DNA from 2 places in the Micromonospora sp. ZG13 genome. Region 2 is predicted to be linked to the other one. Evidence: riboswitches for the same ligand, from Rfam matches in the RefSeq annotation. Region 2 holds a riboswitch; the other holds the start of a gene.
What was found. A riboswitch is a leader RNA that binds a small molecule or an ion and turns the genes downstream of it on or off. The one in region 2 is predicted to bind glycine.
Positions count from the first base shown of each region.

Region 1: another riboswitch for glycine. It lies ahead of gcvP (aminomethyl-transferring glycine dehydrogenase); the one in region 2 lies ahead of AC5L34_RS17860 (hypothetical protein).

Region 1 covers NZ_JCADBQ010000009.1:36,884-51,031, forward strand. Annotated here, with positions in the region: gene AC5L34_RS19305 (hypothetical protein) at 1-368, shown strand, start outside; gene AC5L34_RS19310 (NAD(P)H-binding protein) at 379-1,038, opposite strand; gene AC5L34_RS19315 (NAD-dependent protein deacetylase) at 1,202-2,044, shown strand; glycine riboswitch at 2,112-2,210, shown strand; gene gcvP (aminomethyl-transferring glycine dehydrogenase) at 2,283-5,138, shown strand; gene AC5L34_RS19325 (DUF5999 family protein) at 5,266-5,466, opposite strand; gene AC5L34_RS19330 (chorismate-binding protein) at 5,590-6,807, shown strand; gene AC5L34_RS19335 (L-lactate permease) at 6,997-8,670, shown strand; gene AC5L34_RS19340 (dihydrofolate reductase family protein) at 8,825-9,478, shown strand; gene pip (prolyl aminopeptidase) at 9,492-10,451, opposite strand; gene AC5L34_RS19350 (SWIM zinc finger family protein) at 10,498-11,370, opposite strand; gene AC5L34_RS19355 (SCO1167/SCO6262 family helicase) at 11,367-14,096, opposite strand.
Region 2 covers NZ_JCADBQ010000007.1:313,175-327,322, forward strand. Annotated here, with positions in the region: gene AC5L34_RS17810 (flavin monoamine oxidase family protein) at 1-1,030, shown strand, start outside; gene AC5L34_RS17815 (GntR family transcriptional regulator) at 1,158-1,865, shown strand; gene AC5L34_RS17820 (dihydrodipicolinate synthase family protein) at 2,023-2,916, shown strand; gene AC5L34_RS17825 (proline racemase family protein) at 2,916-3,917, shown strand; gene AC5L34_RS17830 (aldehyde dehydrogenase family protein) at 3,923-5,320, shown strand; gene AC5L34_RS17835 (aminopeptidase P family protein) at 5,420-6,769, shown strand; gene AC5L34_RS17840 (NAD(P)/FAD-dependent oxidoreductase) at 6,766-7,914, shown strand; gene AC5L34_RS17845 ((2Fe-2S)-binding protein) at 7,898-8,155, shown strand; gene AC5L34_RS17850 (FAD-dependent oxidoreductase) at 8,152-9,537, shown strand; gene AC5L34_RS17855 (collagenase) at 9,658-12,207, opposite strand; glycine riboswitch at 12,462-12,554, shown strand; glycine riboswitch at 12,560-12,640, shown strand; gene AC5L34_RS17860 (hypothetical protein) at 12,693-12,938, shown strand; gene gcvH (glycine cleavage system protein GcvH) at 12,971-13,378, shown strand; gene AC5L34_RS17870 (proline dehydrogenase family protein) at 13,482-14,148, shown strand, end outside.

The DNA of each region.
Region 1 (14,148 bases), on a different contig from region 2:
AGGGCCCGGACCCGATGGTGATCGAGTTGGCGGTGCGGGCGCAGGACGAGGCGAACCGGACGATCAGTGAGGCCAGCGCGGAGGGCGCGGAGATCATCGCCGACGCGCGGCGGCAGGCCGAGGAGATCCTCGCGGAGGCGCACGTGTTGGCCGGGGATGCTGCCGGCCGGGCGGGGGACGAGGGATTGCCGCGGCAGGTGCGGGAGTTGGAGGGCCGGCACGCGGCGTTGGTGGCGGCGGTGGCGACGGCGCAGCAGCACCTGAGCCGGTGGCAGGCGTACCTGTCGGAGCAGTCGGAGCAGTTGCGTACCGACGCGGCTGCTGCCGGGGCGCTCAGCGCGCAGCTGCGTGCGGTGGTCGGCGAGTAGCGGCGCCGGGTCAGCGCTGGTCGACGGCGGCGACGGCGTCGGCGATGGGGGTGTCGCCGCCGACGACCTCCAGGATCGCACCGGCGCTGTGCGGGTGGTAGAGCAGGGCGACGAGGACCCGGGCGACGTCGGTGCGGGTGACGGCGCCTGCCGGTGCCCGCCGGGCGAGGGTGATGCGCCCGGTGGGCGTGCCGTCGGTGAGGCGGCCGGGGCGCAGGATCGTCCAGTCGAGGTCGCGGCCGGTCAGGTCGTCCTCGGCGGCCTTCTTCGCCCGCAGGTACGCGGCGAACACCTCGTCGGTGCCGGTGGGCGCCTCGCCCTCCACGCCCATGGACGACACCAGCAGGTAGCGGCGGACGTCGGCGCGTTGCGCGGCGTCGGCGAGCAGGACGGCGCCGGCCCGGTCGACGGTGTCCTTGCGGTCGGCACCGCTGCCGGGGCCGGCGCCGGCGGCGAAGACGACGGCGTCGGCGTCGCGCAGGTGCTCGGCGAGTTCGTCGACGCCGACGTGTTCGAGGTCGGCGACGACGGGGTGGGCGCCGGCGGCGCGCAGCGCGGCGGCGTGGTCGGGGTTGCGGATCAGCCCGACGGCGGTGTCGCCCCGACCGGCGAGTTCGCGGTGGGCGAGCTGGGCGATCTTGCCGTGGCCTCCGGCGATGACGACGCGCATACTGCCAACCTAGCCGCCGCTTCGGCCCGGCGCGGCCTCTCGGCCCGGGCGGTGGCGGCGCCCGCCTGGCCGGTTGGCCGGCGGGGTGGCGGCGCGGGGCGTGCACTGGCGGGACGGTCGCCGGTGTTCGCCGAGGGGCGCCTGCCTGAGGCAGCATGGACGGGTGACGGAGACGGTCGACGCGCTGGCCGGGCTGGTGGCCGGCGGCGGTGTCGTGGTGTTGAGCGGGGCGGGGCTGTCCACCGAGTCGGGCATCCCGGACTACCGGGGGCCCAGTGGCGCGGCGCGACGGCACACCCCGATGACGTACCAGGTGTTCACGCGTGACCCCGTGGCGCGGCGGCGCTACTGGGCGCGCAGCCACCTGGGGTGGCGGATGATCGCGCGGGCGACGCCGAATGAGGGGCACCGGGCGGTGGCGCGGCTGCAACGCGGCGGGCTGGTCGACGGGATCATCACCCAGAACGTGGACGGGTTGCACACCGCCGCGGGCAGCCCTCGGGTGGTGGAGCTGCACGGCCGCCTCGACGAGGTGGTGTGCCTGGACTGCGGCAACCAGACGTCGCGGGAGGAACTGGACCGGCGGCTGCGGGAGGTGAACCCGGGCTTCGACGCGCGGGTGGCGGCGGTCAACCCGGACGGTGACGTGGATCTCGCCGACGAGCAGGTGGCCGGGTTCCGTACGGTCGACTGCACGTTCTGTCGGGGCGGCATGTTGAAGCCGGACGTGGTGTTCTTCGGTGAGACGGTGCCCGCGGCGCGGGTGGCCCGCTGTTTCGAGCTGGTGGCACGGGCGCGGCTGCTGCTGGTGCTGGGATCGTCGTTGACGGTGATGTCGGGTCGCCGGTTCGTGGTGGCGGCGGCGAAGTCGGGCATTCCGGTTGTGATCGTCAACCAGGGGCCGACCCGGGGTGACGGGTACGCGGCGTTGACGGTCGACGCGCCGTTGGGTCGGCTGTTGCCGGCGCTGGCCGACCGGGCGATCGGCGGTGTGCCGGTGGGCTGACCGGCAGGGCGGCAGCGGCCTGTCGGGGTGTGGATCAGCGGGCGCTGGTAGCGTTGACCATGCCGGTAGTACCCACGTGGGAGAGACCGCCCAGCAGCATCTCAGGCGGCGCCGAAGGGGCAAATCCTCCCCGGAACCTCTCAGGCAAAAGGACCTCGTGGGCAGGCACTGTGGAGCGCCTCGTGGGCGCGACAGAGGGGGAGGCCGACCTGTCGACCTCGCCCCGGGAGTGCCGCCCATGACCGCAGAGCAGTTCGCCGCCCGCCACATCGGTCCCGATCCGCACGACGAGCGCCGGATGCTGGAGGCCGTCGGTTACGGCTCGGTCGAAGAGCTGATGGACGCGGCGATCCCCGAGGTGATCCGCTGGCACGGCACCCTGGACCTGCCGGAGCCGGCCAGCGAGCACGACGCCCTGGCCGAGTTGCGGGCGCTGGCGGCCCGCAACACCGTCGTGGTGTCGATGATCGGGTTGGGCTACCACGGCACGCACACCCCGGCGGTGATCCGCCGCAACGTGCTGGAGGACCCGGCCTGGTACACGGCGTACACGCCGTACCAGCCGGAGATCAGCCAGGGGCGGCTGGAGGCGTTGCTGAACTTCCAGACGATGGTCACGGACCTGACCGGGTTGGCCACCGCGAACGCGTCGATGCTCGACGAGGGCACCGCCGCGGCCGAGGCGATGACCCTCGCGCGCCGCGCGTCGAAGAGCAAGAGCGCGGTGTACGTGGTCGACGCCGACACCCTGCCGCAGACCATCGCGGTGATCGCGAGCCGGGCCGAGCCGCTCGGTATCGACGTGCGGGTCGTCGACCCCGGGCGTGACGAGTTGCCGGCGGAGTTCTTCGGTCTGCACCTTCAGTACCCGGGGGCGTCGGGGGCGGTGCGTGATCAGGCGGGCCTGGTCGAGGCGGCGCACGCCGTGGGGGCGCTGGTGACCGTGGCGGCGGATCTGCTGGCGCTGACGCTGCTGCGCCCGCCGGGGGAGATCGGCGCCGACATCGCCGCCGGCACGACGCAGCGTTTCGGTGTGCCGATGGGCTTCGGTGGGCCGCACGCCGGCTACCTGGCGGTGCGGGCGGGGTTGGAGCGGATGCTGCCCGGCCGGCTGGTCGGGGTGTCGCGTGACGCGGACGGCAACCCGGCGTACCGGCTGGCGTTGCAGACCCGGGAGCAGCACATCCGCCGGGAGAAGGCGACCAGCAACATCTGCACGGCGCAGGTGCTGCTGGCGGTGATGGCCGGCATGTACGCCGTCTACCACGGTCCGGACGGGCTGCGGGAGATCGCCCGCCGTACGCATGACAGGGCGGTGCGGTTGGCGGCGGCGCTGCGGGGCCTCGACGGCGTGGAGGTGGTGCACGAGGCGTTCTTCGACACGGTCCTGGTGCGGGTGCCGGGCCGCGCGGGGGCGGTCGTGGCCGACGCCGCCGCGCGGGGCGTGAACCTGCGGCTGGTCGACGCCGACCACGTGGGGGCGTCCTGCGACGAGACGACCACCCTGGCGCACCTGCGGACGGTGTGCGACGCGTTCGTGGCCGTGCTCGGCGGGCGGGCCGGGGGCGTGGCGGCGGCGTGGGACGCGCCGGTCGGGGGCGTGTTGCCGGCGGCGCTGGCCCGTACGTCGGACTTCCTCACCCACGCGGTGTTCCGCAGCCACCACTCGGAGACGGCGATGCTGCGCTACCTGCGGCGGCTGTCGGACTTCGACTACGCCCTGGACCGGGGGATGATCCCGCTCGGGTCGTGCACGATGAAGCTCAACGCGACCACCGAGATGGAGCCGGTGAGCTGGCCGGAGTTCGCCCACATCCACCCGTTCGCGCCGGACGCGCAGACCTCCGGTTACCGGGAGATGATCTCCCAGTTGGAGGGGTGGCTGGCGGAGGTGACCGGCTACGACGCGGTCAGTGTGCAGCCCAACGCCGGTTCGCAGGGCGAGCTGGCGGGTCTGCTGGCGATCCGGGCCTACCACCGCGACCGGGGTGAGGGGCACCGCGACGTGTGCCTGATCCCGTCGTCGGCGCACGGCACCAACGCGGCCAGCGCGGTGATGGCCGGCATGCGGGTGGTCGTGGTGGGCTGCGACGACGGGGGCAACATCGACCTGGTGGACCTCGACGCGAAGATCGACAAGCATCGGGGCGCCCTCGCGGCGATCATGGTGACGTATCCGTCGACGCACGGGGTGTACGAGACGGGCATCGCGTCGCTGTGCGCGAAGGTCCACGACGCCGGCGGGCAGGTGTACGTCGACGGGGCGAACCTCAACGCGCTGGTCGGTTTCGCCAAGCCGGGCAAGTTCGGGGCGGACGTGTCGCACCTGAACCTGCACAAGACGTTCTGCATCCCGCACGGCGGCGGGGGTCCGGGGGTGGGTCCGGTGGCGGTGCGGGCGCACCTGGCGCCGTTCCTGCCGGGTGACCCGCTGGGCGCGCACGTCGACGGCCGGCCGGCGATCTCGGCGGCCCGCCACGGGTCGGCGGGGATCCTGCCGATCCCGTGGGCGTACCTGCGGATGATGGGCGCGGCGGGGCTGGTGCGGGCCACGGGTGTGGCGGTGCTGGCGGCGAACTACGTGGCGGCGCGGCTGCGCGGGCACTTCCCGGTGCTGTACGCGGGCAACAAGGGCCTGGTGGCGCACGAGTGCATTCTGGACCTGCGGCCGTTGACGAAGGCGACGGGGGTGAGCGTGGACGACGTGGCGAAGCGGCTGATCGACTACGGGTTCCACGCGCCGACGATGTCGTTCCCGGTGGCGGGGACGCTGATGGTGGAGCCGACCGAGAGTGAGGACCTGGCCGAGCTGGACCGGTTCTGCGATGCGATGATCGCCATCCGGGAGGAGATCGACAAGGTGGGGTCGGGGCAGTGGCCGGCGGGCGACAATCCCCTCGCCAACGCCCCGCACACGGCGGCGATGGTGTCCGCCGACGAGTGGCCGCACGCGTATGCGCGGTCGGTGGGCGCGTACCCGGGCGGGGTGGCGCGCGCCGGGAAGTACTGGCCGCCGGTGCGGCGCATCGACGGCGCGTACGGCGACCGGAACCTGGTGTGCTCGTGCCCGGCGCCGGAGGCGTACGAGAGCTGACGTCGCGTGACGCCGGGGCGGTCGTGGTGCCGCCCCGGCGGGTGCGCCGACCTGGGCCGGGGGGTGTCCCGACCGGGGGACCAGCCTGGATCGACGCGTTGGTATTGCGTGACGCAGCGTGACAGGGTCAGGCGACGAGGGCGTGTCGGGCGGGGCCGCGGTGGGGGGCGATGCTGCTGCCGTCGGGGAGGAGTTCGCCGGTGTCCTCGAAGACGATGACACCGTTGCAGAGCAGGCTCCAGCCCTGCTCAGGGAAGCAGGCGAGGACCCGGGCGGCTTCCCGGTCGGTCGCTTCGGCGGAGGGGCAGGTGGGTTGGTGCTGGCACATCGGGATCTCCGGACTGTGGGGGCACTGTGTCATGGTTCACATGACCAGTGACGCACAGTACCAAGCAAAAGCGGTCAGCATCGAGCAGGTATGCGCGTGGATTCGCTGAAATCCACTGAACGGATGAGGGTGGATGGGCCGGACGGCGTGGAAACGCTCCCAGGGTTAGGGGTCGACGTGCCGGGGGCGCCGGCCGACTGCCGCCGTACGCTCGTCGAGCGGGCCCGCTGGCAGTGGCGGCCCGCCGACGGCGGGGACCCGGCGGCGCGGGTCGAGGAGTTCCTCGCCGCGTACGGCCTGCCGCTGCACGAGCTGGCCCGCCCCGCGCCCCGCCACGACCCGGCCGGGGTGTGCGGCGCCGCCCTCTACGTCTCCGCCGCCGCCGGCGCGGCCCTGATCGGCGCGCCCCCGGGCGCCGCCAACCCCGCCCCCGCGCTGCCGGAGGTCGCCGTGGTCGTCTACGGCCACGGCCCGGCCGCGGTGGCGTCGAGCCGCCCGGTCGCGGAGGGCGCCACGACACCCGGCGCGCACTGGTGGCGCGGCGACTGGGCGCAGAGCTGGACGCCGCGCCAGCACGCCGACGCCGTCACCGCGGTGCGCGCCGCGATCGGTCGCGGCGACGTCTACCAGGTCAACCTCGTCGGCCACGCCGCCGCCCGCTACAGCGGCGACCCGCTGCCGGCCCTGCGTCGGTTGGCCGCGCTGCCCGGCGCCCGCTACGGCGGCACCCTCACCGGTGCGGGTTGGGCGATCGGCTGCGCCAGCCCGGAGACCCTGGTGGAGCTGGCCGACGGGCGGCTGATCACCCGGCCGATCAAGGGCACCCGGCCGGCCACGGCCGTCGGCCGCGCGGCGCTGCTCGCCTCGGCGAAGGAACGCGCCGAGCACGTGATGATCGTCGACCTGGAGCGCAACGACCTGGCCCGCGTCGCCCGCACCGGCAGCGTGCGCGTCGACGAACTGTTCGCCGTACGCCGCTGGTGCGACCTGTGGCAGGCCGAGTCGACGGTGTCCGCGGCCGTCGCCGACGGGCTCGGCCTGGCGGACCTGCTGCGCGCGCTCTGCCCCGGCGGCTCGGTCACCGGCGCCCCGAAACTCGCCGCCCTGGAGCACGTCGCCGCGCTGGAGCCGGTGGGTCGGGGCGCCAGCATGGGCGCGCTCGGCTGGGTCGCCCCGGGCCGCATCGACCTGGGCCTGACGATCCGCACCGCCGCCGTCGACGGCGAGCGGGTGCACGTCTGGGCGGGCGGGGGCATCACGTGGGGCAGCGATCCCGACGCCGAGGTCGCCGAGGCCGCCGCGAAGGCCGCCCCGGTGCGCGCCGCCCTCGCCGGCGGCTGAGCGCGGCACGCACCGGGGGCAGCGCGGTCCTGGGCGTGAGCGCGTACCGCCGTGGCGCGGCCCCGAGCGCGCGCCGCCGTGTGGCGCGGCCCGCCGGTGCTGGGCACGTTGGAAGAGGCGCCGCGGCGCCTTCGTCCGGTCAGATGAGCGGTAACCGGATCGAGGGCGTCCGCAGCCGAGGCGGTCGGTATGTTCCAGCAACCCCTGCAACCCGTCGGCGGGTCGCTCACGTTGAGCGCCGCCTGCGCCGCGCTGCCCCTGCTCACCCTGTTCGTGCTGCTCGCGGTGGTGCGTACGCGGGCCTGGGTGGCGGCGTTCGGTGCGCTGTCCGTGGCGGTGCTGCTGGCCTGGTGGCTGTGGCGGATGCCGCTGCCGCAGACGCTGCTGGCCGCCGCCCAGGGCGCCACCTTCGCCCTCTTCCCGCTCGTCTGGACGTTCGGCACGGCGATCTGGATCCACCGGCTGACCGTGCACACGGGGCACTTCGACACGCTGCGGCGGGAGTTCGCCCGCCTCAGCGACGACCGCCGCGTGCAGGCCCTGGTGATCGCGTTCTGCTTCGGGTCGCTGCTGGAGGCCCTGGCCGGCCAGGGCACGCCGGTGGCCGTCACCACGGTCATGCTGCTGGCCCTGGGCTTCAGCCCGCTGCGCGCCGCCGCCGTGGCGCTGGTCGGCAACACGGTGCCGGCGGCCTTCGGCCCGCTCGGCCTGCCGATCACCACGCTGGCCGGCGTGACGGGGCTGCCGGCGACGGAACTGGGCATGATGGCCGGCCGGCAGGTGCCGGTGATCGCGGTCGTCGTCCCGCTGGTGCTGCTGGTCGTCGCCGACGGCCGCCGGGGCGTACGCGAGCTGTGGCGCCCGGCGCTGGCGTGCGGCGGCGCCTTCGCGGTGGCGCAGTTCGTCACCGCGAACTGGCTGACGGCCGCGCTGGCCGACATCACCGCCGCCTTCGCGGGGATGGGCGTGCTGCTGCTCGTCGCCCGCCGGCGCGTGGTGCGGCGACCGGTCGCCGTGCCGGTCGGCGCCGGCGGCCCGCCCCACGACGCCCCGGCGTCGCCGCGCCCCGCCCCGCAGTCGTCGACCGCGCCCGGCGACGCCGGCACGGCGCCCGCCGAGGGCGCGCCCGGGGCGCGGTGGCGGGCGTACGCGCCGTACGTGACGATCGTGGCGGTCTTCGCCGTCTCCCAGGTGCCGGCGCTCAAGCGGCTGCTCGACGCCGGCACGCTGGCGTTGTCCTGGCCGGGGCTGCACGTCGTCACGGCCGCCGGCGACCCGTCACCGGTGACGACGTTCCGCTTCGCCTGGTTGGCGGCGCCCGGGTCGTTGCTGCTGGTGGCGGGCCTGATCACGGTGGTGCTGCTGCGGGTGTCGCCGCGCGAGGCCGTCGGGCTCTACGGGCGCACCCTGGTCGAGCTGCGGTGGGCGGTGGCGACGGTGGTCGGGCTGCTGGCGCTGTCGTTCACCATGAACGCCGCCGGGCAGGTCGCCACGCTGGGCGTCTGGATGGCCGGCGCGGGTGGGTTCTTCGCGGTGCTGGCGCCGGTCCTCGGGTGGCTCGGCGTCGCCCTGACCGGTTCGGACACGTCGTCCAACTCGCTGTTCGGCGCGTTGCAGGTGGCCGCGGCGCAGCGCGCCGGCCTCGATCCGGTCCTGTTGGCCGCGGCCAACGCCTCGGGCGGCACGCTCGGCAAGATGATCAGTTTGCAGAACCTGACGATCGCCGCCGCCGCGGTCGGGCTCACCGGCCGCGAGGGCGACCTGTTCCGGCGGATGGTCGGCCCGAGCGTGCTGCTGCTCGCCCTGATGTGCCTGCTGGTCGGGTTGCAGGCCACGCCCCTGCTGGCCTGGATGGTGCCGTAGCGCGGTTCCCGCACGGAGAACGGCCCGCCTCCTGCCGACAACTTATTTTGTCTTGACAAGAGTTGCTGTCGGTAGGAGGCTTTCGGGACGCGGTGCCCGCCCGGGCACACCGCACCCGCCCCGCCGCGTCGCGGGCCCTTCAGGGAGGACAGTCATGCAGATCAGCGTCCACGCCTTCGTCAGCCTCGACGGCGTCATGCAGGGGCCGGGCGGGGCCGAGGAAGACACCAGCAACGGCTTCACGCGCGGCGGCTGGCTCGTGCCGCACAGCGGCGACGGTCAGCTCGACGCCGTCGACGGGTGGTTCCGGCAGGCCGACGCCTTCCTGCTGGGACGCCGCACCTTCGAGATGATGCGCGGCTACTGGCCGCAGGTCACCGACCCCGACAACCTCGTCGCCACCGCGCTGAACACCTGGCCGAAGTACGTCGTCAGCAACACCCTCTCCGAGGCCGACGCGGCCTGGGGCGACACCACCGTCCTGCGCGGCGACGTCGTCGCGCAGGTGCGGCGGCTCAGTCAGCAGCCGGGCGGCGAGCTCCAGGTGCACGGCAGCTGGCAGCTCGCGCGTGCCCTGCACGACGCGGGGCTCGTCGACACGTACCGGCTGTTGCAGTTCCCCGTCGTCGTCGGCGCCGGCAAGCGCCTGTTCGCCGACGGCGCGGCCCCGGCCTCGTACCGGATCACCGACTCGACGGTGGCCGACGGCGGCGCGGGGGCCGTCGCGCTCACCCTGCGCCGCACCGGGTTCGGTCCCACCGCCGCCGGCGAGTTTGTCGTGCGCGACGGCCGGGAGGCCGTGGCGTAACGGCGTCGACGCGTCAGCGGCGGTCGGCGAAGTCGTCCAGCGCCGCCACGACCCGCTGCGCCATGCCGTTGCCGGAGCCGTGCCCGGCGGCGTCCAGCAGCTCCAGTCGGGCGTCGGGCCATGCCTGCGCCAGCTGCCACGCGATCTCCGGCGGGCTGCTGATGTCGAGTCTGCCGTGCAGCAGCACCCCGGGGATGCCGGCTAGTCGGCCCGCCTCGCGCAGCAGCTGGCCCTCCGGCAGGAAACACCCGTGCCGCCAGTAGTGGGTGACCAGGCGGGCGGAGACCATCCGGAACACCGGGTCGTCGTAGCGGGGGTCGGGCCGGTGCCCCGGCACGGTGGCGACGTGGGTGTCCTCCCACGCGCACCACTGCCGCGCCGCCCGCTCGCGCACCGCCGGGTCCGGGTCGGCCAACAGCCGGGCGTACGCGTCGGCCAGGTCGCCGTCGCGCTCGGCCGGCGGCACCCCGTCGCGGAAACGCGCCCACTCGGCCGGGAACACCCGCCCCATGTCCCGGGTGATCCACTCGATCTCCCGTCGGGTGCCGGCGGTCACGCTGAACAGCACCAGCTCGCTGACGCGCTGCGGGTGCCGCTGCGCGTACGCCAGGGCCAGGGCGGCGCCCCAGGACGCGCCGAGCACCAGCCAGCGCTGCACGCCGAGGTGCGCGCGCAGGCGTTCGATGTCGGCGATCAGGTGGTCGGTGGTGTTGGTGGACAGGTCCACGCCGTGATCGGCGGCGTGCGGGGTGCTGCGCTCGCAGCCGCGCTGGTCGAACAGGACCGCCCGGTAGCGGGCCGGGTCGAACAGGTCCCGCCAGCCGGGCGCGCAGCCGGAACCGGGCCCGCCGTGCAGCACCACGGCGGGCTTGCCGTCGGGGTTGCCGCAGGTCTCCCAGTAGACGAGCTGCCCGTCGCCGACGTCGAGCATCCCGTGCGCGTACGGCTCGATCCGTGGGTAGCGCCCGCTCATCGCCCCGCCTCTTTCGTCACCGACCATATCTGACAGCGCTGTTACATTAGCCGGGGTCGCGGTCTGTCGGCACGGGGGCGTCGTCCGCGCCCCGGTGCGTGTGCAGCAGGGCCGCCGCCCGGCCGGCCGCCACCGCCACGGCCGAGCGCAGCACGTCGACGTCGACGTCCGGGCCCGGCGGCAGCAGCGGCAGCGTGGGACCGTCCGCCACCGGCCCCGGCCCCGGCGGCAGCGGCAGCGGCAGCGGCAGCGGCAGCGGCGGCGCCGCCCGGGCGTACGCCTCGGCGGCGGCCGTGCCCACCTCGGTGCTCCGCCTCGACGACGCCGACCCGTCCCCGGTGGCGGCGACCGCCGGAGCCGGCGCGTCGGCTCCGGGTGCGGCGGTGCCGGCGGGCACGAGCGTGCGGGCCCCGCGGCCGCGGATCAGCAGCAGCAGGGTCGGGTCGGTGTCCAGCAGCCAGGACACCTGGTGGCACAGGGCGGCGGCGTGCCGGCACGGGTGGTCCCACTCGGGGCAGTCGCACTCCGGGGCGAGCTCGCCCAGCCCGGGCAACAGCGGCACCCCGCTCGCCTCGGCCAGGTCCCGGGGCAGCTGCCCGGCCAGCAGCGCCGCCTGGTGTCCGGCGCGGGCGGCCACCTCGCCGGCCAGCCGCGCCCAGTCGTCGTCCCCGAGTGACGCGACGCGTATGCGGGTGTCGTACGCCTGCTCGGCGTCGCCGTCGTGCACGGCCGCGGTGAGCCGGCCGGGGCTGACGGTGATCGGTCCGACGTGCCCGGCGGCGGCCAGCCGGCGCCCGGCCCGCAGCGGCCCGGCGTCCAGGGCGTCGGCCTCCCACGCCCGGTTCCACGCCGTCGCCCACCAGGTACGGGGCCGGCGGGCCCGCCCGGGCGCGAAGGCGGGAAAGCCGCGGGGGGTCACCGGTCACCGCCGAGGGTCACCAGATCGGCCAGTTCGGTGTCGCTGAGCGCGGCCAGCGCCGCCGGCCCGGCGTCGAGGACCGCCTCGGCGAGTTCCCGCTTGCCGGCCAGCAGGGCGGCGACGCGGTCCTCGACGGTGCCCTCGGCGACGAGCCGGTGCACCTGCACCGGCCGGGTCTGTCCGATCCGGTACGCCCGGTCGGTGGCCTGGTCCTCCACGGCCGGGTTCCACCACCGGTCGTAGTGCACGACGTGGTCGGCGCGGGTGAGGTTCAGGCCGGTGCCGGCGGCGCGCAGCGACAGCAGGAACACCGGGGCCTCTCCGGCGTCGAAGCGGCGTACGAGCTCGTCGCGGGCGGCGACGGGCAGCCCGCCGTGCAGCAGCAGCGCCCCGACGCCCCGGTCGCTCAGGTGCCGGTGCAGCAGCCGGGCCATCGCCACGTACTGGGTGAAGACCAGCACCGCGCCACCGGCGGGCAGGATCGCCCCGAGCAACTCGTCGAGCAGGTCCAGCTTGCCGGAGCGCCCGGCCAGCCGCGGCGCGCTCTCGCGCAGGTACTGGGCGGGGTGGTTGCAGATCTGCTTGAGCGCGGTGAGCAGCTTGACCACCAGCGCGTGCCGGGCGATGCCGTCGGCGTCGGCGATCGCGTCGAGCAGTTCGGCGACGCAGGCCTGGTAGAGGGCGGCCTGCTCGGCGGTGAGGGCGACCGGCTGGTCGGTCTCGGTCTTGGCGGGCAGTTCGGGGGCGATACCGGGGTCGCTCTTGCGGCGGCGCAGCAGGAACGGCCCGAGAAGTCGGGCCAGCTCCCGGCCCGCCTCGGGGTCGCGGTCGACCTGCACCGGCCCGACCCAGCGGGCGCGGAACTCGCTGAGGGTGCCGAGCAGCCCGGGCGTGGTCCAGTCCAGGATCGCCCACAGGTCGGTGAGGTCGTTCTCCACGGGGGTGCCGGTCAACGCGACCCGGGCGGCGGAGGGGATCGCGCGCAGCGCCCTCGCGGTCTCCGCGTACGGGTTCTTGACGTGCTGGGCCTCGTCGGCGACGAGCAGCGGCCACCGTCGGGCGGCGAGCCGGTCGGCGTCGCGGCGCAGCGTCGCCCAGGTGGTGAGCACGAACCCGCCGTCGAGGCCGTCGAGGCTGCGGTGGGGTCCGTGGAAGCGGCGTACGGCGGTGCCGGGGGCGAAGCGACGGATCTCGCGTTCCCAGTTGCCCAGCAGCGACGCCGGGCACAGCACGAGCGTCGGACCGGCGGTGGCGGGGTCGCCCTGGCGGTGCAGGTGCAGGGCGATCAGCGTGACGGTCTTGCCCAGCCCCATGTCGTCGGCGAGGCAGCCGCCGAGACCGAGGGCGGTCAGTCCGGCCAGCCAGCGCAGCCCGTGGCGCTGGTAGTCGCGCAGCGTCGCGGCCAGCCCGGCCGGTACGGCCACCGGGGGCGCGGCGTCGCCGTCGGTGAGCCGGCGGGCGGCCTCGGCCACCCAGCCCTCGGCGTGCACGTCGACGCGTTCGCCGTCGACGTGCGTGGCGCCGGTCAGCGCGGCGCGCAGGGCGGGCATCACGGCCAGCGACCCGGCGTGCGGCTGCCGGGCGCGGCGGGCCAGCTCGGGAGGCACCAGCACCCACCGCTCGCGCAGCCGCACGACGGGCCGGTGCGCCTCGGCGAGCCGGGCCAGCTCGGCGCCGGTGAGCGCGCTGCCGTCGAGGTGCAGCCGCCAGTGCAGCGCCACGTCGCCGGGTGCGGTGAGCAGGCCGGGGCCGCGGGTCGGGGCGCGCAGCACCGCCGAGGCGGTGAGGCCACGGTCGAGTCCGGCCGGCCAGTGCACGTCGACGCCGTCGGCGGCGAGCCGGGCCGCCGCGCCGGTCGCCAGGTCGACGACCTGCGCGTCGCTGGGCGTGAGCGCGTCGGGCACGGCGGTGTCCAGCAGCTGCGCCAGGGGCGGCCACATCCGCGCGGCGTGGCGCAGGGCCAGCAGGGCGGCGTCGCGGCAGGCGGGCGGGAACCCGGGTACGCCGGCGCGCCACAGCGCGGCGGCGTCGGTGAGCAGTCCCGGCGCGGTACGGCGGTGCACCTGCGCCACCAGCCGCCACGGCGCGTCGGGGCTGTCGCGGTGTTCGAGGCGCAGCGACAGCCGTACCGCCGCGTCGGCGTCGGCGGCGACGCGGCCGGCCCAGTCGCGCAGCCGCCCGACGGGGGTGGGGGCGGGCGCCGACCACGCCCCGGTGGCCGCGTCGTCGCGGGGCAGGATGTCGGCGACGGCGTCGAGGAAGTCGCGCAGCAGCCGCGCCGGATCGGGCAGCCACGTCGGGTCGCGCCCGGGCACGGGGGTGGCGCGGGCCGTGGCGGGCATCGCGGCGGCGAGGCGTGCCTGCCGGGCCTCGTCGTCGGCGGTGAGCGGCCCGACCCGCCAGGTGTCGTGCCCGGCGGCGGTGACGGCGGGCAGCAGCAGGCCGCGGGCGGCCAGGTGCAGGGCCTCGCGCGCCGCCGCGGCCCAGAACGCCGCCGCCGGGTCGGTGGCCGCCTCGGCCAGCAGCAGCGGTACGCCGGCGGCCACCCCCAGCCGTCGCACGGGCACGGTCCTCGGGTGCCCGTGCGACGGCGTCGCCAGGGTCGTCGTCACCGCCTCGCCGGGCCCGTCGGGTGGGGCGTCGGCGTCCGGTGACCAGACGAGCAGCGTCCCGGCGCGGGGCGGGTCGGCGGGGCTGAACGTGACGGCGTGGCAGCCGATCGGCACGGGCGTCCTCGTTTCGGGTCGGTGGTCGCGCTGCCCGCGCGGGTGCGACGGG
Region 2 (14,148 bases):
TGAGGCCGCCGGCAGGGTCCTCGACCTGCTCGACGCGTACGCCGAGCGGGTCGACCCGGCCGCGCCGTGGGCGGCGGCGCAGGCCGCCGAGTGGGACCGTACGACGCTGGCCGGCTGGCTGCGCACGGCCGCGCCGGACCCGGCGACCGCCCGCTATCTCGGCCGGCTGCTCGCCGGCGGCCTGCTGGCCGCCGGGCCGGACGAGATCTCCCTGCTCCAGATGGCGTTCTACCTGCGCTCCGGCGGCGGCAGCCGGGCGCTGCTCGCGATGGCCGGCGGCGCGCAGCAGGACCGCGTCGTCGGCGGGCCGCCGGTGCTGGCCGAGGCGCTGGCCGCCGCCCTCGGCCCGGACGCCGTGCGGCTGGGCGCTGCGGTGCGGGCGATCGCGCAGGACCACGCCGGCGTGGTCGTGCACACCGACACCGACCGCGTCGAGGCGGACGCGGTGGTGGTCGCCGTGGCGCCGACGCTGGCCGGGCGCATCCGGTACGACCCGCCCCTGCCGGCCCTGCGCGACGCGCTCACCCAGCGGATGCCGATGGGCTCGGCGTTCAAGGTCCACGCGGTCTACCCGGAGCCGTTCTGGCGCGCGGACGGCCGCTCCGGTGTCGCCGTCTGCCTCGCCGGGCCGGTCACCGAGACGGTGGACAACGGCACCCCGGACTCCGCGCGCGGGGTGCTGACCGCGTTCAGCTACGGGCCGGAGGCGAACGCGCTGCGGCGGATGTCGCCGGGGGAGCGCAGGGCGGGCCTGCTGGACGCCCTGGCCGCCGTCGTCGGTCCGGCGGCCCGGCGGCCCGAGGAGTTCGTCGAGTACGACTGGTCGGCCGACGAGTGGACGCGGGGCTGCTTCTGCGGGGCGCCGACCCCCGGCTCCTGGTGCGGGTACGGGCCGGAGCTGCGCCGGCCGGTGGGGCGGGTGCACTGGGCCGGCACGGAGACCGCCACCCGGTGGGCCGGCTACCTGGACGGGGCGATCGAGGCCGGCGAGCGGGCGGCCGCCGAGATCCTGGCGGGCGCGGGCCGCTGAGCACCGGCGACCCGGCGCAGGGCGACGATGGCGGCGGGCACCGGGCCGACCGGTAAGCTCGGGCGGGCCGTGGCGTCGGACGACCGGTCCACGGGTGACGGCGCGGGCTGAGCGGGGTGACGTGGTGGTGACAGCCGACTGGCAGGCGGGCGGCGCCGATGCCGCCGGGCCGGTACTGGCGCTGGCGGCCATCGCGGGGCGGCAGAGCCTGCGCGAGGAGGTGGCGCACGCGCTGCGCGCCGCGATCGTGGCGGGTCAGATCAGGCCCGGCACCATCTACTCGGCGCCCACGCTGGCGACGCAGTTCGGGGTCTCCCCGACCCCCGTGCGCGAGGCGATCCTCGATCTGGCCAAGGAGGGCCTGATCACGATCGTCAAGAACAAGGGCTTCCGGATCAGGTCCCTGTCGGAGCGGGAACTCGACGAGATCACCCAGATCCGGGAGCTGCTGGAGATCCCGGTGGTGGCCGACCAGGTGGGCCGGCTCTCGGCGGAGCAGCTGCGCGAGCTGCGGGTGCTCGCGCAGGCCATCGTCAAGGCGGCGAGCCGGGGCGACGTGGTGGCGTACATCGAGGCGGACAGCGAGTTCCACCTGACCCTGCTGCGCGCGGGCGGCAACCTGCGGCTGGTGGAGACGGTCGCCGACCTGCGTAACCGCACCCGCCTGTACGGGCTCGACGCGCTGGTCAGGGACGGCCGGCTGGTCGACTCGGCGGACGAGCACGTCCAGCTCATGGACCTGTTCGCGGCGGGGGACCGGGACGGGGTCGTGAACCTGATGCGCGGTCACCTGCGGCACGTGCGCGGCATCTGGGCCGACCGGCCCGAGCGCTAGCCGGGGCGCCTCGCGCCGGTCCGGCACGCGGCCGGCCGGCGCGCCGACCACGGTCGCGGGTGCGGTCGTCGGTGCCGGGGAGAGGAACACCGTTCGGATCTGGTGGACGTCCCGACGACCGTGCTACGGTGCCATGTAACATTTTACTGGAGGTGGCGTGGAACAGATTCCGTGGCGGGGCGTCCTGGCGGCCGCCGCCCTGCCGTTCGACCCCCGTGACCTGAGCGTCGACCTCGACGCCTACGCGGCGCACGTCCGGTGGCTCGCCGACAACGGCTGCCGCGGGGTCGTCCCGAACGGCTCGCTGGGGGAGTACCAGGTGCTCAGCGCCGAGGAGCGCGAGGCCGTCGTGCGCACCGCGGTGCAGGCGGCCCCCGCCGGCTTCTCGGTGGTTCCCGGCGTGTCGGCGTACGGCGCGGACGAGGCGCGGCGCTGGGCGGAGCAGGCGGCCGAGGCGGGCTGCCAGGCCGTGATGCTGCTGCCGCCCACCGCGTACCGCGCCGACGAGGCGGCCGTGCTGGCCCACTACCGCGAGGTGGCCAGGGCCGGCCTGCCGATCGTGGCCTACAACAACCCGCTCGACACCCGCGTCGACATCACCCCTGCCCTGCTGCGCCGGCTCTTCGAGGAGGGGCTCGTGGTCGCGGTCAAGGAGTTCAGCGGCGACGTCCGCCGCGCGTACGAGATCGCCGAGCTCGCGCCCGGCCTCGACCTGCTGGCCGGCGCCGACGACGTGGCCCTCGAACTGCTGATGGCCGGGGCGGTCGGCTGGATCGGCGGCTACCAGAACGCCATCCCGGACAGTTGCGCCCGCCTCTACGAGGCTGCCGTCGCCGGGGACCCGGCGACCGCCGTGCCGCTGTACCGGACGCTGCACCCGCTGCTGCGCTGGGACTCCCGCTCGGAGTTCGTCCAGGCGATCAAGCTCTCCATGGACGTGGCCGGCCGGCCGGGCGGCCCCACCCGCCAGCCGCGCCAGCCCCTGCCCCCGGCCGTCGCCGCCGAGATCCGCAGGACCACCGAGCGGCTGCTCGCGGCGGGTCACCGCTGATGCGTACCAACCGCGTCATCCACGTGGTCGACTCGCACACGGAGGGGATGCCCACCCGGGTGGTGACCGGCGGGGTGCCGGTGATCCCCGGCGCCACCATGGCGCAGCGCCGCGAACACCTGATGACCCACCTCGACCACCTGCGCACCTTCCTGATGTGCGAGCCCCGGGGCCACTCGGCGATGTCGGGGGCGATCCTGCAACCGCCGACCCGGCCGGACGCCGACTTCGGCGTGATCTACATCGAGGTGTCCGGCTGCCTGCCGATGTGCGGGCACGGCACCATCGGCGTGGCGACCGTGCTCGTCGAGACCGGGATGGTCGAGGTCACCGAGCCGGTGACCACCGTACGCCTGGACACCCCCGCCGGACTGGTGGTGGCGTCGGTCGCGGTGGCCGACGGCCGCGCCACCGCCGTCACGATCCGCAACGTACCGTCCTTCGTCGCGGCGCTGGACGCCGTGGTCGACGTCCCCGGACTGGGCCGGGTCCGCTACGACCTGGCCTACGGCGGGAACTTCTACGCGGTGGTGGACCTCGCCGAGTTGGGCCTGACCCTCGACCGGGCCCACAAGCAGCGGCTGCTGGAGGCCGGACTGGCCATCATGGCGGCGGTCGACGCCACCGACCGGCCCGTGCATCCCGAGCAGCCGGAGATCTCCGGCTGCCACCACGTCTACCTGGCCGGCGAGGGCTCGGACGCCCGCCACTCCCGGCACGCCATGGTGATCCACCCGGGCTGGTTCGACCGGTCACCCTGCGGTACGGGCACGTCGGCGCGGATGGCGCAGCTGCACGCCCGGGGCCTGCTGCCGCTCGACCGCGACTTCGTCAACGAGTCCCTGCTCGGCACCCGGTTCGTCGGACGGCTGGTCGACACGACCACCGTCGCGGGCCGCCCGGCGGTGGTGCCGACGGTCACCGGGCGGGCCTGGCTGACCGGCACCGCCCAGTACTTCCTCGATCCCGACGACCCCTTCCCGGCAGGATTCCTGTGGTGACCGAAATGATCCGGAGCCGTTCTCCGCAGTGCCCCGGCGACGTGGTCGCCGAGCGCGCCGCGGTGTCCCCCGACGAGGTGCGCGCACTGGCCGCGCGCTCGCGTACCGCACAGGCCGGCTGGTGCCGGGAAGGGCCCGCCGGCCGCGCCTCGGCCCTGCGCGCGGCGGCGGACCGGCTGCGCGAGCGGGCCGACGCGGTCGCCGACCTCATCGTCCGCGAGGTCGGCAAGCCGGCGGGGGAGGCCCGCGCCGAGGTCGACCGCGGGGCGGCCATCCTGGACTACTACGCACAGGCCTGCTACGCCGCGACCGGTGACGTGCTGGCGCCCTCGCTGCCGGCGCACCAGCCCGGCCTGCTCTTCACCGAACGCCGCCCGCGCGGCGTCGCCGGGCTGGTCACGCCGTGGAACTTCCCGCTGGCCATCCCGCTGTGGAAGGCCGCGCCGGCGCTCGCCACCGGCAACGCCGTGCTGCTCAAGCCCTCCCCGGAAGCGCTCGCCTGCGGCGAGGCCGTGGCCGGGCTCTTCGAGGGGCTGCTGCCGAGCGGGCTGCTGCACGTCGTGCCGGGCGGACCGGCGACGGGCCAGGCGGTCGTCGAGGCGAGCGACGTCGTCTCGTTCACCGGGTCCGCGGCGGTCGGCGCGCAGGTCGCGGTCGCGGCCGCCCGCGCCGGACTGCCGGTCCAGGCGGAGATGGGCGGCCAGAACGCGGCCGTCGTGCTGCCCGACGCGGACCTCGGGCAGACCGCCGCGCTGCTGGCCAACGCCGCGATGGGGTACGCCGGACAGAAGTGCACCGCGACCCGGCGGATCGTCGTGGTGGGCGACGCCCGGGAGTTCACCGAGGCGCTGGTGGCCGCCGTGACGTCGCTGCGGTTCGGCGATCCGGCCGAGGCGAGCGTGGTCGCCGGCCCGGTGATCGACGCGGCGGCGCGTGAGCGGGTCCTCGACGCCGCCGGGGCCGCGCGGGCCAGCGGGGCGCGGCTGCTCACCGGCGGTACGGGCGGCCCGACCGCCGCCGACGACGGCTACTACGTCGCGCCGGTGCTGATCGACGGGCTCGACCCGGCACACCCCGTGGCCCGGGAGGAGACCTTCGGGCCGCTGGCGGCGATCCTGTCCGTGCCGGACCTGGCCGGCGCCGTCGACCTGGTCAACGACGTGCGGTACGGGCTCGTCACCTCGGTGCACGGCCACGACGTCGGCGCGCTGCTCGACGCCGCCCGGCGGATCGACACCGGCCTGATCCGGGTCAACGCGCCGACGACCGGGGTGGACTTCCACGCCCCGTTCGGCGGCGAGAAGGCCTCCAGCTACGGCCCGCGCGAACAGGGCACCGCCGCCCTGCACTTCTACACCTCGGTCCGCACCGTCACCTTCGCGGCGCCGCCGCGACCCCACTGACCCACGCCACCGACCCCTCCACGTCAAGGAGCCGCTGTGACCCGCGACCTGCGTACCGGCAGCCACGACCTGCCCGTCAGCCCCGCGCTCGAGGAGTTCATGCTGTCCGGCTGGGCGGACACCGAGCAGTACGACCTGCCGGTCGACGAGGTCGCCGGCTGGGCCGCGAGGCGGCGCGCGCGGCTGCACGAGCTGTTCGCCGGCCAGCGCCTGGTGGTCCCGGCCGGTGGCTACCAGCAGCGCTCCAACGACCAGAACTACCGCTTCCGGCCCCACTCGGCGTACACCTGGTTGACCGGCGACCAGTCCTCCGACGGCGTCCTGGTGGTCGAACCCGACGGGGACGCCACGCTGTTCCTGCGTCCCCGCTCGGGACGCAAGGACGGCGAGTTCTTCCGGGACCGGGTCTACGGCGAGCTGTGGGCCGGCCGGCGTCCCACCCTAGGCGAGAGCAGCCGCCGGCTGGCCCTGCCGACCCGCCACGTCGCCGAGCTGGCGCCGGCGTTGGCCGGGGCGCACACGCCGACGCGGGTGCTGCGCGGCGTCGACGCAGGTGTCGACGCGCTGCTCGGCGGCGGGGCCACCGCCGGCGACGCCGAGTTCGCCGCCGTGCTGGCCGAGCTGCGCCTGGTGAAGGATCCCTGGGAGATCGCCCAGCTGGAGCAGGCGGTGGCCACCACGACCCGCGGCTTCGAGGACGTGGTGCGGGCGCTGCCGATGGCGATGCGGACGTCCGAGCGGTACCTGGAGGGGGTGTTCTGGCAGCGCGCCCGGCTGGAGGGCAACGACGTCGGCTACCAGTCCATCGTGGCCGCCGGCGCGCACGCGGCGACCCTGCACTGGAACGACAACGACGGGCCGGTCCGCGACGGCGACCTGCTGCTGCTCGACGCCGGGGCGGAGACCCGGTCGCTGTACACCGCCGACATCACCCGGGTCCTGCCGGTCTCCGGCCGGTTCAGCCCGTTGCAGCGCGACCTGTACGAGCTGTGCCGGCGGGCCAACGACGCCGCGCTGGAGTGCCTGCGGCCGGGGGCGCACTTCCGGGCCTTCCACGAGGCCGCGATGACCGTGCTGGTGCACGGGCTGGCAGATCTCGGGGTGCTGCCCTGCACGCCGGAGCGGTCGTTGGCGCAGGACTGCGGCCTGCACCGCCGGTGGACCCTCTGCGGCTCGGGCCACATGCTCGGCCTGGACGTGCACGACTGCGCCGCCGCCCGCTCCGAGACCTACCTGGACGGCCGCCTCGCGGCCGGTCACGTGCTGACCGTGGAGCCGGGACTCTACTTCCAGCCGGACGACGAACTGATCCCCGCCGAGCTGCGCGGGCTGGGCATGCGCATCGAGGAGGACGTGCTGATCACCGACGACGGCTACCGCATGCTCTCCGCCGACCTGCCCCGTCACGCGGACGACGTCGAGGCGTGGATGCACCGCGTCGCCTCATGACCGCCGCCAGCCCGGACGTCGTCGTCATCGGGGCGGGCATGGTCGGCGTCGCCTGCGCCTACTACGCCGCCCGCGCCGGACTGGCCGTGACTGTGGTCGACCGGGGCGGGGTGGCCGCCGGCACCACCGGCGCCGGCGAGGGCAACATCCTCGTCTCCGACAAGCCGCCCGGGCCGGAGCTGGCGCTGGCCCGGCACTCCGTCGCCCTGTGGCGGGAACTCGGAGAGAGTCTCGGCGGGGAACACATCGAGCTGGAACACAAGGGCGGGCTGGTGGTGGCCGCCTCGCCGGCCGAACACGCCGCGTTGCGGGCGTTCGCCGCGAGCCAGCGCGCCGTCGGGGTCGAGGCGTACGAGGTGGCTGCCGAGGCGTTGCCCGGGTTCGAGCCGCACCTGGCCCGGGACCTCGCCGGCGGCGTGCACTATCCGCAGGACATGCAGGTGCAGCCGATGCTGGCCGCCGCCCACCTGCTGCGTGCCGCCGGGGTGCGGCTGCTGACCGGGACCAGGGTCGTCGGGGTGCGCCGCGACGCCACCGGAGCGGTCCGGGCCGTGGTGACCGACCGGGGCACGCTGCACACCGCGACGGTGGTCAACGCCGCCGGCGTCTGGGCCGGCGAGGTCGCCGCCCTGGCCGGGGTCGAGCTGCCGATCCTGCCCCGGCGCGGCTTCATCCTCGTCACCGAGGCGCTGCCGCCGCTGGTGCGGCACAAGGTGTACGCGGCCGGCTACGTCGCCAACGTCGGCCGCAGCTCCGGCGACCTGGAGGTCTCGCCTGTGGTGGAGGGCACCAGGGCGGGCACGATCCTGATCGGCTCCACCCGGGAACGGGTGGGGTTCGACCCGACGATCCCGCTGCCGGCGCTGCGCCGGCTGGCGGCGGGCGCGGTCCGGCTCTTCCCGGTCCTCGGCCGGGTGTCGGCGATCCGCGCCTACCGGGGGTTCCGGCCCTACAGCCCCGACCACCTGCCGATGATCGGCGCCGATCCCCGGGTGCCGGGCCTCTACCACGCCGCCGGCCACGAGGGCGCCGGGATCGGTCTCGCCCCGGCCACCGGGCACGCCGTCGCGGCACTGCTGACCGGGCGCCGCCCGGACATGGACCTACGACCATTCGCCCCGGAGCGCCATGACGTTCACCTTTGACGGCCGCCCCGTCCCCACCGACGGGCGGCGGACGATCGCCGCCGCACTGCTCGCCGCCGGCATCCGCTCGTGGCGGCGCACCCGGGTCGGCGACCGGCCCCGGGGGATCTTCTGCGGGATCGGGATCTGCTTCGACTGCCTGGTACGCGTCAACGGGACGCCGTCCCAGCGCGCCTGCCTGGTCGTCGCCCGTCCGGGGGACGTGGTCGAGACCCACGACGACGGCGGGCCGCGGCCGTGACCGCGTACGACGTGGTGGTGGTCGGCGCCGGGCCGGCCGGGCTGGCCGCGGCGGCCTCGGCGGCGCGGGCCGGCTGCCGGGTGGCGCTGCTCGACGCCGGGTCACGCCCGGGCGGGCAGTTCTGGCGGCACCGCGCCGACACCGACGGCGGCGAGCACCCCGACTGGTCGACGTTCGCCCGGCTGCGCGGGCAGCTCGGCCGGGTCGCGTACCGGGCCGACGCCGCCGTCTGGTTCGTGGAGTCCCCGGCGGGCCGCGCCGACCCGCAGTTCGCCGTGCACACCCGTGCGGGGGTGGTGCGCGGGCGCCGGCTGGTCGTCGCGACCGGCGCCCACGACCGGGTCGCGCCGTTCCCGGGCTGGGACCTGCCCGGCGTGGTCACCGCCGGCGGCGCCCAGGCCATGCTCAAGGGCCAGGGGGTGACCTTCGCGCGGCGGATCGTGGTGGCGGGGACGGGACCGTTCCTGCTGCCGGTCGCGACCGGCCTGGCCGCGGCGGGCGGCACCGTCGTCGGCGTCTACGAGGCGAACGACCCGGCGGGGTACGCCCGCCACCCGCGCGCGGTCGTCGGCGCGGCGGGCAAGCTCGCCGAGGCCGGCCGGTACGGCTGGCGGATGCTGCGGCACGCCGTGCCCTACCACCGCCGGACGGCGGTGGTGGCCGCGCACGGCACCGACCATGTGACCGGGGTGACCGTCGCCCGGCTCGGTCCCGGCGGCACCGTGCTGCCCGGCACCGGCACCCGGGTGGAGTGCGACGGCCTCGCGGTGGGCTTCGGGTTCACCCCGCAGCTGGAGCTGGCCGTGGCCCTGGGCTGCGCGACCCGGCTGGACCGCGACGGCAGCCTGGTGCTGGCCGCCGACGCGGCTCAGGCGACCTCGGTGCCGGGGGTGTACGCGGCCGGTGAGGTCACCGGCGTCGGCGGTGCCGGCCTGGCGCTGGTGGAGGGGCAGCTCGCCGGGGGCGCCGCCGCGCTCTCCCTCGGCCGTCCGCCGCCCTTCCCGGCCCGCCGGCTCGACCGGCTGTTGCGGGCCCGGCGCCGGCTGCGCCGGTTCGCGGCGGCGCTGCACGCGGTCCACCCCGTGCCGGCCGCCTGGCCGGACTGGTGCGCCGACGACACGCTCGTCTGCCGGTGCGAGGAGGTGCCCGTCGCGGCGGTCCGGCGGGCGGTGCGGGAGCTGTCCGCCACCGACGCCCGGGGCGCGAAGCTGCTGACCAGGGCCGGCATGGGCTGGTGCCAGGGTCGGGTCTGCGGCTACGCCACGGCCTGCCTGGTGGCCCGGGAGGTGGGCCGGGCGCCGGGCGTGGCCGACCTGGCCGGGTACGCGTCCCGTCCGCTGGCGCAGCCGGTCACGCTCGGCGAACTCGCCGCCGACGACTGAGCGCTGCGGGCCCGGGCCGCCGCCGATCCGCAAGGCCACGCGGGCGCGCCGGCCGCCAGCCGGTGGTGGCCGCCAGCGCTACGCGCGGGCGGCCACCACTGCCGGACGTGGCGCGGGTCGTCAGTACTCCGACTTCACGGTGACCCCGCTGAACGCCTGCCTGGCGTGCAGGCTGACGTAGTGGTAGCCGGGGGCCGGATTGTCGATCGTGATCGTCTCGCCGTTGCCGCTGGTGACCGACCGGTGGGTGTACGCGCTCGTGGTGGCCCAGCCGCTGGGGCTGTAGTACAGGTCCGCGTCGCCGGTGCCACCGGACGAGGTGATCGTCAGGCGGGCGGTGCCGGCGGGCACCTGGAGGTAGAGGTAGGAGAGGTTTCCGGTGGTGGCCTGGAGGTTGCTCCGCTGGCAGTTGCGGCCCAGCGTCCGCACGTCGCCGCCGGTGCACTCGGGCAGCGCGGCGGGATCGCCGGTGACCGTGACGTCGCGGGAGGTCCGGGCGGTGGCGCCCTTGTCGTCGGTGACGGTGAGGGTGACCGCGTACGTGCCGGCGGCGCGGTAGGTCTTGGTGGGGTTGGTCGCCGTCGAGGTGGTGCCGTCGCCGAAGGTCCAGGAGCGGGCGGCGATGCTGCCGTCGGCGTCGGTGGACCGGTCGGTGAAGGTGGCGTTGAGTCCGCTGGTGGTGGACGTGAACGCCGCGACCGGGGCCTGGTTTCCGGGCGGGTTGGTGCCGCCGCAGTTGCCGGCCGCGCAGGCGCCCAGCCAGGCGTACCAGTCGGTGTCGTAGCGGCTGCCGATGGTGCCGGTCAGCAGCGTGCGGGCGGCGTTCCAGTTGCCCGTGCGGTAGTGCCCGAGCAGCGTGGTGACGTCACCGCGGTGCGACTGGAGCATGTAGCGCACCGCCAGGTAGCCCCACCGGTAGACGCGGTTGGTGTCGTGGTTGTACGTGGTGTCGAAGAGCGTACGCAGGGAGTAGGTCTTCTTCCCGGCCTCGGTGATGGCGGCGCCGTAGGTCAGTTCCCGGTACGAGTACGACACGTACTCGGCGAAGCCCTCGATCCACCAGATGGTGGGGGTGGCGATGTTGGCGGTGAAGTCGCCGTACATGTTGAAGCGACCGTCGAGGTAGTGGGTGTACTCGTGGTTGAGGTTCCAGATCTCGAAGGTGGGCCGCAGCCACTCCGCCTCGTACGCGATGAAGCGCGCCTGGTTGCCGGCGGCCGCCGGGTCGCCTTCGAGGTACATGCCGCCGTTGTTCGTGTCGATGCCGAACATCGGCCCGCCGTACGTCTGGTAGTCGGTGCTGGAGTCGTAGACCACGACCTCGATGGTCGTGTTGCGGTCGTTGGCGACCGGGCCCGTGTCCGCCGCGATTGAGTGGAAGTAGGCGTCCTGGTTGCGCATGCTCGTGCATGCCCAGTCGAGTTGGGTGGAGGTCATCTGCTGGGCGCGGATGCGGATGGTGTTGCCGCAGGTGTAGGTGATCGGCAGGACCTCGGCCGCGAGCCGCCGCTGGAGGTCGCAGGTGCCGTAGTAGGCGCACTCGGCCTTGTCGTAGTGGTCGGTCATCTCGGCGACGCCGACCCAGAGGGCGGCGGTGGGGCCGGTGATCGCGCTCAGGTCGAGCAGGCCCCGGGCCAGGGGTCGCGTCTTCGACCGTAGGGCGGTGTGCTGGAGGAAACGGCCCAGTTCGCGGCCGGCGTTGGAGACGAGGTAGCCGCGGTCGGTGCCGAGCAGGGCCCGCTTGCCGGAGGCGAAGGTGTACAGGGTGTCCAGGACGCTCGGGTCGGCGCTGACCGTGCTGACGAACTCGGGCACCTGGTGGCCGCGGAACAGCACCGTGTAGACGTTGTTGACGGCGTTGAGCATCCACCACGACGAGTCGTACGAGCTGTTGTAGCTGGTCAGCAGCCGCTTCACCACGTACAGGTAGCGGGCGTTCTCCTCCGCGCTGTCGATGAGGGTGACCGCCTCGGCCAGCACCTCGCCGTTGGCGTCGCTGACGTTTCCGGAGCGGCTGTTGGCGAAGAACGTGTCCAGCCCGGCGCGGATGGCGGTGCGCAGGCCGGGGCCGTAGGAGCCCACCGTGGCGGGATGGTTCCACCGCACGTAGTAGCCGGCCCGCAGGTACAGCACGAGCTGGGCGGTGCCCGTGCGGTTGGTGCCGTCGTAGGCGGCGGCGTCGTCCCGCAGCCCGTACGCCACGCTGGTCATCTGCGCCTCGCGGAAGGCCTGGGCGGCGTCGCTGCCGGAGAGGCTGAACAGGGTGTTCACGCAGTCGGTCGTGGACGCCTTGATCTGCTGCACCAGGGCGCTGCCGGTCCGGCTGGTGAAGTCGCTGACCGCGCATGGCGCGGCGGCCGAGGCGCGCATCGACGGGGCGACGCGGCTTCGGGCGGCGTCGGGCCGGTCGTAGTCGCGGCGCAGCTCCTCCCGGGACGAGGGGAGCGGGGCTCGTTCGTTGACCGGCAGCGGCGACCGCCGGACGTGGGCGTCGGCGGCGCCGGAGCCGGTGCCGGCGTCGGTCGGGGCGGCGCCGGTCGGCCTGGGCGGCGGTGCCGCGTTCGCGGTGCCGGCGGAGGCCATCGGGGCCAGCCCCAGCCCCAGGGCCAGTGCCAGTGCCAGCGGGACGGCGGGCCAGCCGCGCCGGTGTCGTGGTCTCGAAGTTCTCACGGGTCGCCTCCTGGCGTTCGTGGTCCGGCCGGGCGGCCGGCGGGTGGTGGTGTGAGGTGGCTGCGCGCTGACGTCCGTCGATCAAGCGGGACTCGCGCTGCGGGTGGCCAGTACAATGGCACACATCACACATCGTGTAAAGAATCGCTGGTGGTCGATATGAGTGACGGTTCGGCGACCGTCCGCAGCCGTTGACACCCGCTCGGCCGGTCGCCTAGGGTCTGCGGGCGACCCACAACTACATAGACGCCGTTCGAACCCGCGCGGGAGAGATCCCGACCGTCCGTCGGGGCGCCGAAGGAGCAAACTCCCAAGAAACTCTCAGGCCCCGTTACCGCTCGGGTGAGGCGAACTCTGGAAAGCAGACGATCCGTCGTCTCACCCACGGTGCAAGCCGCCAACCGGCGGTGAAGCTCTCAGGTCGATGACAGAGCGGGAGGCAACCGACCGTACGACGCGACCGCGTCGGGACGAGGGAGGCCTCCGTGCAGCACAGTCCGACACCCCTGCTCCGCTCACCCCTGCACGCCGTGCGCGCCGAACTCGGCGCCCGGTTCACCGGCTGGTCCGCGCCGCTGCGCCACGGCAGCGAGACCGCCGGGCACCGCGCGGTACGCGAACGCGCCGGCCTCTTCGCTGGAGGTCGGTCCGGGTCGGTTGCGTCCGGCGCCCTCAGCCCCGCCGACGCGGTACGCGGCACTCCGCCGCCGCTCTACCGCCGCCCGCGCTGACGCGCACCGATTCATCCCCAGGAGTGAGCACCATGGACGTTCCCGCGCGTCTGCGCTACAGCAGGAACCACGAGTGGCTCGACGACACGACCGAACCGGCCGCCGTGGGCATCACCGCGTTCGCCGCCGCCGCCCTCGGCGACGTCATCCACGCCGAGCTGCCCGAACCGGGCACCCACCTGAGCGCGGGCGAGGTCTGCGGCGAGGTGGAGTCCACCAAGTCGGTGGCCGAGCTGTACCTGCCGGTGAGCGGCGAGATCGTCGCCACCAACGACGCGGTCGTCGCCGACCCGGACCTGATCGGCACGGACCCGTACGGGGCGGGCTGGCTGGTGCGGGTGCGCCTGACCGACGCGCCGGCGCTGATGACGGCCGACGAGTACCGCGCCTACCTGGCCGACGCCGACGCGGCGGCTGCGGGCCCCACGGCCCACCCGTGAACGTCCGCCGGGGACGCGTGCGCGCACCGCACCCCGGCGGCACCAACCCGCTCGCCGCCGTCCGGCGACGGCGTCGCGACCCGGCCCTCCGGAAAGGCGTTCCATGCCGAACAAGCTCCTGCTCCTGGCCGCGGAGAACGAGCGCATGCGCGCACTGGTCTCGCGGTCGTCCCTGACCCGGGGAATCGTCCGCCGGTTCGTCGCGGGCGAGGAGGATCGTGAGGTGGTCGCGGTGGCCCGCCAGCTCGCCGGGGTGGGCCTCCAGGTCACGATCGACCTCCTCGGCGAGGGGACCACGGCGCTCGCGCAGGCCGAGGCCACCCGCGACACGTACGTCGCGCTGCTGTGGTCATTGCACGCCGCGGACCTGGCCGCGACCGCCGAGGTCTCACTGAAGGTCTCGGCGCTCGGTGGGTCGCTGCCGGGTGACGGGTACGGGCACGCCCTGCGGCTCACGCGCGACGTCTGCGCCGCCGCCGCGGCCGTCGGGTCCGGCGTCACCATCGACATGGAGGACCACACGACCGTGGACGCGACCCTCGCCCTGCTCGGCGAGCTGCGGGCGGAGTTCCCGTGGGTCGGCGTCGCCCTCCAGGCGTGCCTGCGGCGTACGGCGGCCGACTGCCGGCGGCTCGCCCACGCGGGCAGCCGGGTGCGCCTGGTGAAGGGCGCCTACGCCGAGCCCGCCTCGGTGGCGTACGTCAGGAAACACCAGGTCGACGACGAGTTCCGGCGGTGCCTGCGCATCCTCATGGAGGGGCAGGGGTATC